Linked DNA regions of Eleftheria terrae. The protein of the gene in region 1 interacts with the protein of each later gene in a pairwise test. Links are inferred from orthologs where the notes say so. Each region holds a gene or a part of one and is shown on either strand. Other genes may lie near its edges.

Region 1 (4,815 bases):
GCGACGATCGTAGGACCCATGGCGGTCATCGCCACGGTCGCGCCGCTCGTAGCGGCCGTCGTCCCGATCCCAACCTTCTCTGACGAAATACACCGGCGTGCCGCAGGCGTGGTAGCGATGGCAGTGCTTGCCCCAGTTCTTGGCATGCCCGGGCGGCACATGCATGTAGACCGGCTGCGGCATCACCCGCGGCCGGGCGATGATCACCGGCTGCGCATAGATGACCGGCGGCGGCGGCCGGTTGCCGATGTCAATGCGGCCGTACACCCCCGGCTGGCTGATGCTCACCGAGACGCCGACATCCTGGGCGGCGCTGGCCGCCGCCGCGACGGCGAGCGCCAGGCCAACGGCTGCTGATATTGCTTTCACTGCGGGCTCCACATCGGCCGGCACCGCATCGGAGCCGACCCAGTACAACAATGCCGGCATCTTAGTGCGCTTCCAGCCCATCGAAGGGAAGATCGCCCACGTTTCCGACCAACGTGCCGGAGGAATCCACAAAAGGCGTCCCACCGGCCTCACATGGCTTTCTGCGGCTCCTCGTAGATGACGGTGGCTTGCCCGGCCTGGGCGCCCTGGCGCCAGCGCTGCAGAGCCTCGTCGCTGGGATAGAAACGCGCCTCTTCGCCCAGGTCCAGCTCGCCGTAGGCGGCCGGGCGGTTCAAGAGCAGCCGCACGGTCAGGCCTTGCAGCAGGTCGCCGTGCTCGGTCTGGGTGCGCTTGGGCGGGAACTGCCTGATCAGCTCGCCGATGGGCGGCGCCGAGCCGTTGACCGCCACCCGCAGGTACTTGCCGAAGCGGCAGCGGGCGCTGGTGAGGTCCCAGACCTGCTGCACGTTCAGGCGCAGCCCGCCGGAAAAGCGGTCGGGCTGCACCTTGCCTTGCACGACGATCAGCTCGTCGTCCTTGAACAGCTCGCGATGGGCGTCCAGCAACTCCTCGTTGGCGACCGCCTCGATCACTTCGCTCCGGTCATCGAGCTTGAAGATGGCCACCCGGCCCCGCTGGCCGTTGACCACCCGCAGGTCGCTGACGATGCCGGCCAGCATCTGCGGCTCGCGGCTGTCGATCAGGTCGGCGATCTTGCGCTTGGCGAACTGGCGCACCTCGGGCTCGTATTCGTCGAACAGGTGGCCCGACAGGTAGAAGCCGATGGCGACCTTCTCGAAACCCAGGCGTTCCTTGATGCTCCACGGCTCGGCCGCCACCAGCTCGGGCTCCTGCGAGGACGAGGCATGGCAGTCGCCGAAATCGAACAGACCGCCCTGGTCGGCGTTGGCCGCCTGCGCGCCGGCGTATTCGAAGGCCAGCCCGATGCTGGCGACCAGCTGCGCCCGGTTGGGCTCGAGCGTGTCGAAGGCGCCGGCCTTGATCAGTGCCTCCACCGTGCGCTTGTTGATGCGGCTGCGGTCCACCCGGGCGCAGAAGTCGAACAGGCTCTTGAAAGGCCCCCCCTCCTCCCGCGCCTGCACGATGGCCTCGATGGCGCTCTGGCCGGTGCCCTTGACGGCCCCCAGGCCGTAGCGCACCACCTTGTTGGCGACCGGCTCGAAGCGGTAGCCGCCGGTGTTGACGTTGGGCGGCTCGAAGGTGATGCCCAGGGCCACCGCATCGTCGTAGAAGATCTTCAGCTTGTCGGTGTCGTCGAGCGCCACGGTCATGTTGGCTGCGACGAATTCGGCCAGGTAGTGCACCTTGAGCCAGGCCGTGTGATAGGCCAGCAGCGCATACGCGGCCGCGTGCGACTTGTTGAAGCCGTAGCCGGCGAACTTCTCCATCAAGTCGAAGATTTCGTTGGCCAGCTCGGGCGGGATGCCGTTCTTGGCAGCGCCCTCGGCGAAGATCAGCCGGTGCTTGGCCATCTCCTCCGCCTTCTTCTTGCCCATGGCGCGGCGCAGCAGGTCGGCGCCGCCGAGCGAATAGCCGCCCAGCCGCTGCGCCACCTGCATCACCTGCTCCTGGTAGACCATGATGCCGTAGGTCTCCTCCAGCACCTCCTTCATCAGCGGGTGCGGATACTCGACCTCCTCGCGCCCGTGCTTGCGGGCGCAGAAGCTGGGGATCAGGTCCATCGGGCCTGGGCGGTAGAGCGCCACCAGCGCGATGATGTCCTCGAACACGCTCGGCTTGGCGTCGCGCAGCATGCCCTGCATGCCGCGACTTTCCAGCTGGAACACGGCGACCGTCTTGCCTTCCGAGAGCAGCTGGTAGGACGCCTTGTCGTCCAGCGGAATGGTCTCGAAAGCGAAGTCCTTCTGCGACGGGTGCCGCTTGACGATGAATTCCTTGGCCGTCTCCAGGATGGTGAGCGTCGCCAGCCCCAGGAAGTCGAACTTCACCAGGCCGATGGCCTCGACGTCGTCCTTGTCGTATTGCGACACCGCGGAGTCGCTGCCGGGTTGCATGTAGAGCGGGCAGAAATCGGTGATCTTGCCGGGCGCGATCAGCACGCCGCCAGCGTGCATGCCGATATTGCGCACCATGCCCTCGACCCGCTCGGCCAGTGCGAGCAGCTCGGCCACCTCTTCCTCGTTCTTCTCGCGCTCCTCGATCTCGGGCGCTTCCTTGCGGGCGTAGATGATGCCGGGGTCGGGCTTGTCGCCGGGGCGCTTGAGCGTCACGGTCTTGCCCGGCGGCGCGGGGATGAGCTTGGCGATGCCGTCCACGTGGCCATAGCCCATGCCCAGCACCCGGCCCACGTCACGCAGCGCGGCCTTTGCGGCCATGGTGCCGAAGGTGGCGATCTGCGACACCGCATCACGGCCGTACTTCTCCTTGACGTAGTCGATGACGCGGTCGCGGTTGGCCTGGCAGAAGTCGATGTCGAAGTCGGGCATCGAGACCCGCTCGGGGTTCAGGAAGCGCTCGAACAGCAAGTTGTAGCGCAGCGGGTCGAGGTCGGTGATCTTCAACGCATAGGCCACCAGCGAGCCGGCCCCCGAGCCCCGGCCCGGGCCCACCGGGCAGCCGTTGTTCTTGGCCCAGTTGATGAAGTCGGCCACGATCAGGAAGTAGCCGGGGAAGCCCATCTTCAGGATGGTGTTGATCTCGAAGTCGAGCCGCTCCACGTAGCGCGGCATCGCTTCCTCGCGCTTGGCGGCGTCCGGGAAGAGCAGCAGCATGCGCTCCTTCAGGCCCTCATGCGAGGCATACCGGAAGTACTCCTCCATCGGCATGCGGCGGCCGTCCACCTCCGGCGTCGGGAAGTCGGGCAGCTGCGGCTTGCCCAGCACCAGCGTCAGGCTGCAGCGCTTGGCGATCTCCACCGTGTTGGCCAACGCCGACGGCAGGTCGGCGAACAAGGCCTCCATCTCGGCCTGGGTCTTGAAGTACTGCTCGCGGGTGAAGCGCTTGACGCGGCGCGGGTTGGTCAGCGTCTCGCCTTCGGCGATGCAGGTGCGGGCCTCGTGCGCCTCGAAGTCATCAGGCGTCTGGAACTGCACCGGATGGGTCGCCACCACCGGCAGGCCCAGCCGGGCGGCCAGCGGCACCGCGGCCCGCACATGCGCCTCGTTGCCGGGCTGGCCGGCGCGCTGCAGTTCGATATAGAACCGCTGCGGGAACAGCGCTGCCAGGCGCTGCGCCAGCGCTTCGGCACGTGCATCGTCGCGCGCCAGCAGGGCCTGGCCCACCGGGCCCAGGTCGGCGCCCGACAAGGCGATGAGGCCGCCATTGAGGTCCTGCAGCCATTCCCACTTCAGGCAGGCCTTGGCCAGGTTGACGTTCTGCGTCCAGGCGCGCGCCAGCAGTTCGCAAAGATTGAGGTAGCCGGCCTTGTCCTGGATCAGCAGCAGCAGGCGGCTGGGCGCCTTCTCGCCGTGGCCCGGCTCCAGCCACACGTCGGCGCCGATCAGCGGCTTGACACCGCTGCCGCGCGCCTCCTTGTAGAACTTGATGGCACCAAAGAGATTGCTCAGGTCGGTGATCGCCAGCGCGATCTGCTGGTCGGCCGCGGCGGCGGCCACCACATCGTCGACACGCAGGGTGCCGTCCACCACCGAGAACTCGGTGTGGGTGCGAAGGTGTACGAAGGGCATTGCGTGAATCTAATAAGTGAAGCGTGGCGACGCGGCGCCACGCCGGGCGGTGATGCCGAGTCGGGTCGGCGCCCACGGCGCGGGCTGGCCGTGGCGGAAGGCCGCACCACCGGGGAGCATGCGCCCACATCCCGGCAGCGGCCGCGCAACACGGTCCGGATGCGCCGATTTTAGGGAAGGTCACGGCCTGGCCCTGCCTAAAATCCGGGCGTGAACGAGATCCTCAACATTTCCGCCTACAAATTCGTCTCGCTGGACGACTGCGCCGCACTGCGGGAGCGGCTGCATGCCGAGGCCCAGCGCCTCGGCCTGATGGGCACCGTGCTGCTGGCCGAGGAAGGCATCAACCTCTTCCTGGCCGGCCCGGCGCCTGCGGTGCGCGACTTCGTCAGCGGGCTGCAGGCCGACCCGCGCTTCGCCGACCTGGCGCCCAAGGAAAGCTGGTCGGCCCGCGTGCCGTTTCGCAAGCTGCTGGTCAAGGTCAAGCGCGAGATCATCCGCATGAACCACCCGACCATCCGCCCGCAGGCGGGCCGCGCGCCGGCAGTGGACGCCGCCACGCTTGCGCGCTGGCTGGAGCAGGGCCGGGACGACGAAGGCCGGCCGGTGGTGACGCTGGACACGCGCAACGCCTTCGAAGTGGACTACGGCAGCTTCGACAACGCCATCGACTGGCGCATCACCAAGTTCAGCGACTTCCCCGCCGCCCTGATGGCCCACCGCGAGGAGCTGCGCGGCAAGACCGTGGTCAGCTTCTGCACCGGCGGCATCCGCTGCG
Region 2 (3,228 bases), 240 kb from region 1 along the record:
GGCGGCTGGGCCCGACACCGAGCCGTCCTCCTTCAGCAGCAGGCCGGGATGCGACAAGACCACGGTGCGCTCGCCTCGCGAGGCAAACAACCAAGTGGTGCGCGCATTGATGCGCGCTGCATAGACGGTGCTCTTGCGACCGATCAGCGGCCCGACCTCACCGGCCACGCTCAACTGCGAATCGGGCAGCGCCACCTTGGCCAGTTGCAGCACCGCCTGCGTCGCCAAGTTGTGCTCCAGCATCAGCACGAAGTGCTCGGGCCGGCCCTTGCCGTCCCGCCACAGCGCAATCTCGCCGGGCGCGTCGAGCACGGTGGCGACCAAGCGGTCGCTCCAGGTCAGCTGGTGGTCATAGGCCAGGCGCTTGACGGTGCCCAGCAGCGAGAGCCGCGTCGGGTGGTCTTCGTAGTAGTGGACGAAGTCTTCGGTGAGGATGTCGCGCAGCAGCGGCGCGGCGACCAAGTCCTTGGACAGGGCGGACAAGCGGGCCGAGCGCACCAGCAGATCCGGCTGGCCCAGGTCCACCTCCAGCGCATTGAAGCTGCCGGCGAAGCGGCCCCGCGTCAGCGCCGCCACCGCGATCGCCACCACCAACACGCCCGCCATCCCGATGGCGAACCAACGCGCTTTGCGATTCACAACTGCCCTTCCCTCTCTGCGTCCGTTTGTATCTGAGGCCCGCGCGAGCATACCTGCTCAGCCACGCTCTGCATCCCCCCATGATGGAGGATGGGCAGCGGTTCGAGCGCGAGAAGCAGGCATTTCCGCGCACTATGTCGCAGTGCAGTCGAGAGAAGCATCACAGCAAAAGGAAAAAGATGAGCATGCAAGTACTTCGGCGTGCCTGGGCCCGGCTTTTCAGGGGCACGAGCCGAACGCCTGCAGCGGACGCAGCGTCGGTGGTCCATGAAGAATTGCCGACCTGGGTCCTGGAGGCGATGGCGTTGTTGATTGGCGGGCCAGTGAACCCCGCCGTCTTCGAGCGGTGGTACAAGCGCGCCCTGCGCGACAGCAGCCATCGTTATGTGACGCTGCAGGCGCAGTTCGGCACGGTCACGTATGTGGTGGATCGTGAGCGGCAACGCTGCTTCGCCGACCCCAACGGCAGTGCCCTGCACTTCCAGGGCGCGGTGTTGACCCTCGAAGGGGACGAGAGCCGCTTCCAGCCCTTCCCGGCAGTGACGGATCTCTACACCGTCGACCTTGCCTCGGGCACGCTGGCCTGGCAGGACTGCCCGCACACCGGCGCCATGCAGGATTTCGAGCGCTTCACGAATTCGCATGCGTAGCTCGCCACCCCGCACCTGGGCAACGCGACGCGGAGCCCTCAGCCCTCAGCCCTCCAGAAACGACAAAGCCCTCACGAGGAGGGCTTTGTCGTTCTTCTTATTGGTGGGTGGTACAGGGATTGAACCTGTGACCCCTGCCGTGTGAAGGCAGTGCTCTACCGCTGAGCTAACCACCCGGGATTCCGGTTTCAGTCGTCAACTTCTTGTTTGTTTGTCGTTGCGACCGAAGAACGCAATTATGGCAGAACTTTTCGCCAAATGGTAGCCCCCGACGAAGATTTATCGAGCTGGACCAAAACCGCCTCGTGCTCGACCGTCTCGGCCTCGGTGGCCAGCAGCACCGGCAGCTGGAACTGGCTCAGATCAATGCGTTCCACTTCCAGCTCCTGCGGCCCACCCTCATCGGCCTCGATGACCAGCGACTCCTGGCCGCGCGTCATCTGGATGTAGACCTCGGCCAGCAAGCCGGCATCGAGCAGGGCGCCGTGCAGCGTACGGCTTGAGTTGTCGACCTCCAGCCGCTTGCACAGCGCGTCCAGCGAGTTCGACTTGCCGGGGAACATCTCGCGCGCCATCAGCAGGCTGTCGGTCACACCCGCCACCAGCGTGTGGAACTTCGGGCGCCCCAGGCGCTTGAGCTCGGCGTCGAGGAAGCCGACGTCGAAGCTGGCGTTGTGGATGATGATCTCGGCCCCGGCCAGGTAGTCGAGCAGCTCGTCCGCAATGGCGGCGAACACCGGCTTGTCCGCCAGGAACTCGTCGGTCAACCCGTGGATCTTCACCGCGTCCTCATGGTTCGGGCGCTCCGGGTTGACGTAGAAGTGCTTGTTGTTGCCGGTCAACCGGCGGTTCACCATCTCCACGCAACCGATTTCGATGATGCGGTCGCCGGACTCCGGGCTCAGGCCGGTGGTTTCGGTGTCGAAGAAGATCTGTCGCGTCATGCGGCGATTATCGCGAAGCGGCCGCTGCGGCCGCGCCGGCTCAGTGGTTCTCTCTCGCGTGATTGATCGAATACTTGGGGATTTCGATCGTCACGTCCTGCTGCGCCAGGATCGCCTGGCAAGACAGCCGCGACTGCGGCTCCAGGCCCCAGGCGCGGTCCAGCATGTCCTCCTCGCCTTCCTCGGGCTCGTTGAGCGAGTCGCCGCCCTGGCGCACGATGACGTGGCAGGTGGTGCAGGCGCAACTCATCTCGCAGGCGTGCTCGATCGCGATGTCGTTGTCGAGCAGCGCCTCGCAGATCGAGGTGCCGGCCGGCGCCTGGATCTCGGCGCCTTCCGGGCAGAAGTCGTTGTGGGGCAGAATCTTGATGATGGGCATGGTGTAGGGAATCAGACCTCTTCGACGCTGCGTCCCGCCAGCGCCTGGCGGATGCTGCGGTTCATGCGCTCGGCCGCGAAGCTCTCGGTGCCCTTGGCCAGGTCTTCCAGCGCGGCTTCAATCACGCGGTGGTCTTCCTGTTGCGCCGCGCGCGCCACGGCAGCCGTGAGTGCATCGATGGAGGCGCGCTCCTCGGGCGCCAGCAGGTCGCCGTCGCGCTCGAGCGCCACCTGCGTGGCCAGCAGCAGGCGCTCGGCTTCCACCCGGGCCTCACGCAGCGCACGCAGCTTCATGTCGCTCTCGGCGGTGCTGAAGCTCTCGTGCAGCATGCGGGCGATCTCGTCGTCGCTCAGGCCGTAGCTGGGCTTGACCGCAATGGCCGCCTCGACACCCGAGCCCTCCTCGCGAGCCGACACGTTCAGCAGGCCATCGGCATCGACCTGGAAGCTGACCCGGATGCGCGCCGCACCCGCAGCCATCGGCGGGATGCCGCGCAGTTCGAAGCGGGCCAGCGAGCGGCAGTCGCTCACCAGCTCACGCTCACCTTGCACGACGTGGATGGCCATCGCGGTCTGGCCATCCTTGAAGGTGGTGAAGTCCTGGGCGCGGGCGGTCG

The links. Proteins that work in one complex are often made in the same cells at the same time.
Region 2: the proteins of dnaE (region 1) and dnaQ interact in binary tests that used the Escherichia coli proteins (3 or more experiments, as listed by UniProt). The link is inferred for Eleftheria terrae from one-to-one orthologs.

Annotation. Positions count from the first base shown.
Region 1 is NZ_CP106951.1:1,606,943-1,611,757, forward strand. What follows is about bases 319-4,374. They hold dnaE (DNA polymerase III subunit alpha), read right to left. Parts: upstream 4,038-4,374; coding sequence 519-4,037; downstream 319-518. Other genes in these bases: N7L95_RS07070 (hypothetical protein), read right to left, coding at 319-429; N7L95_RS07080 (sulfurtransferase), read left to right, coding at 4,248-4,374. In the rest of the region: more of N7L95_RS07070, read right to left, coding at 1-318; more of N7L95_RS07080, read left to right, coding at 4,375-4,815. UniProt on the Escherichia coli protein: DNA polymerase III is a complex, multichain enzyme responsible for most of the replicative synthesis in bacteria. This DNA polymerase also exhibits 3' to 5' exonuclease activity. The alpha chain is the DNA polymerase catalytic subunit.
Region 2 is NZ_CP106951.1:1,371,670-1,374,897, forward strand. The notes cover bases 380-3,228. They hold dnaQ (DNA polymerase III subunit epsilon), read right to left. Parts: upstream 2,234-3,228; coding sequence 1,526-2,233; downstream 380-1,525. Other genes in these bases: N7L95_RS05985 (DUF2138 family protein), read right to left, coding at 380-639; N7L95_RS05990 (hypothetical protein), read left to right, coding at 900-1,289; fdx (ISC system 2Fe-2S type ferredoxin), read right to left, coding at 2,274-2,612; hscA (Fe-S protein assembly chaperone HscA), read right to left, coding at 2,624-3,228. Also shown: more of N7L95_RS05985, read right to left, coding at 1-379. UniProt on the Escherichia coli protein: DNA polymerase III is a complex, multichain enzyme responsible for most of the replicative synthesis in bacteria. The epsilon subunit contain the editing function and is a proofreading 3'-5' exonuclease.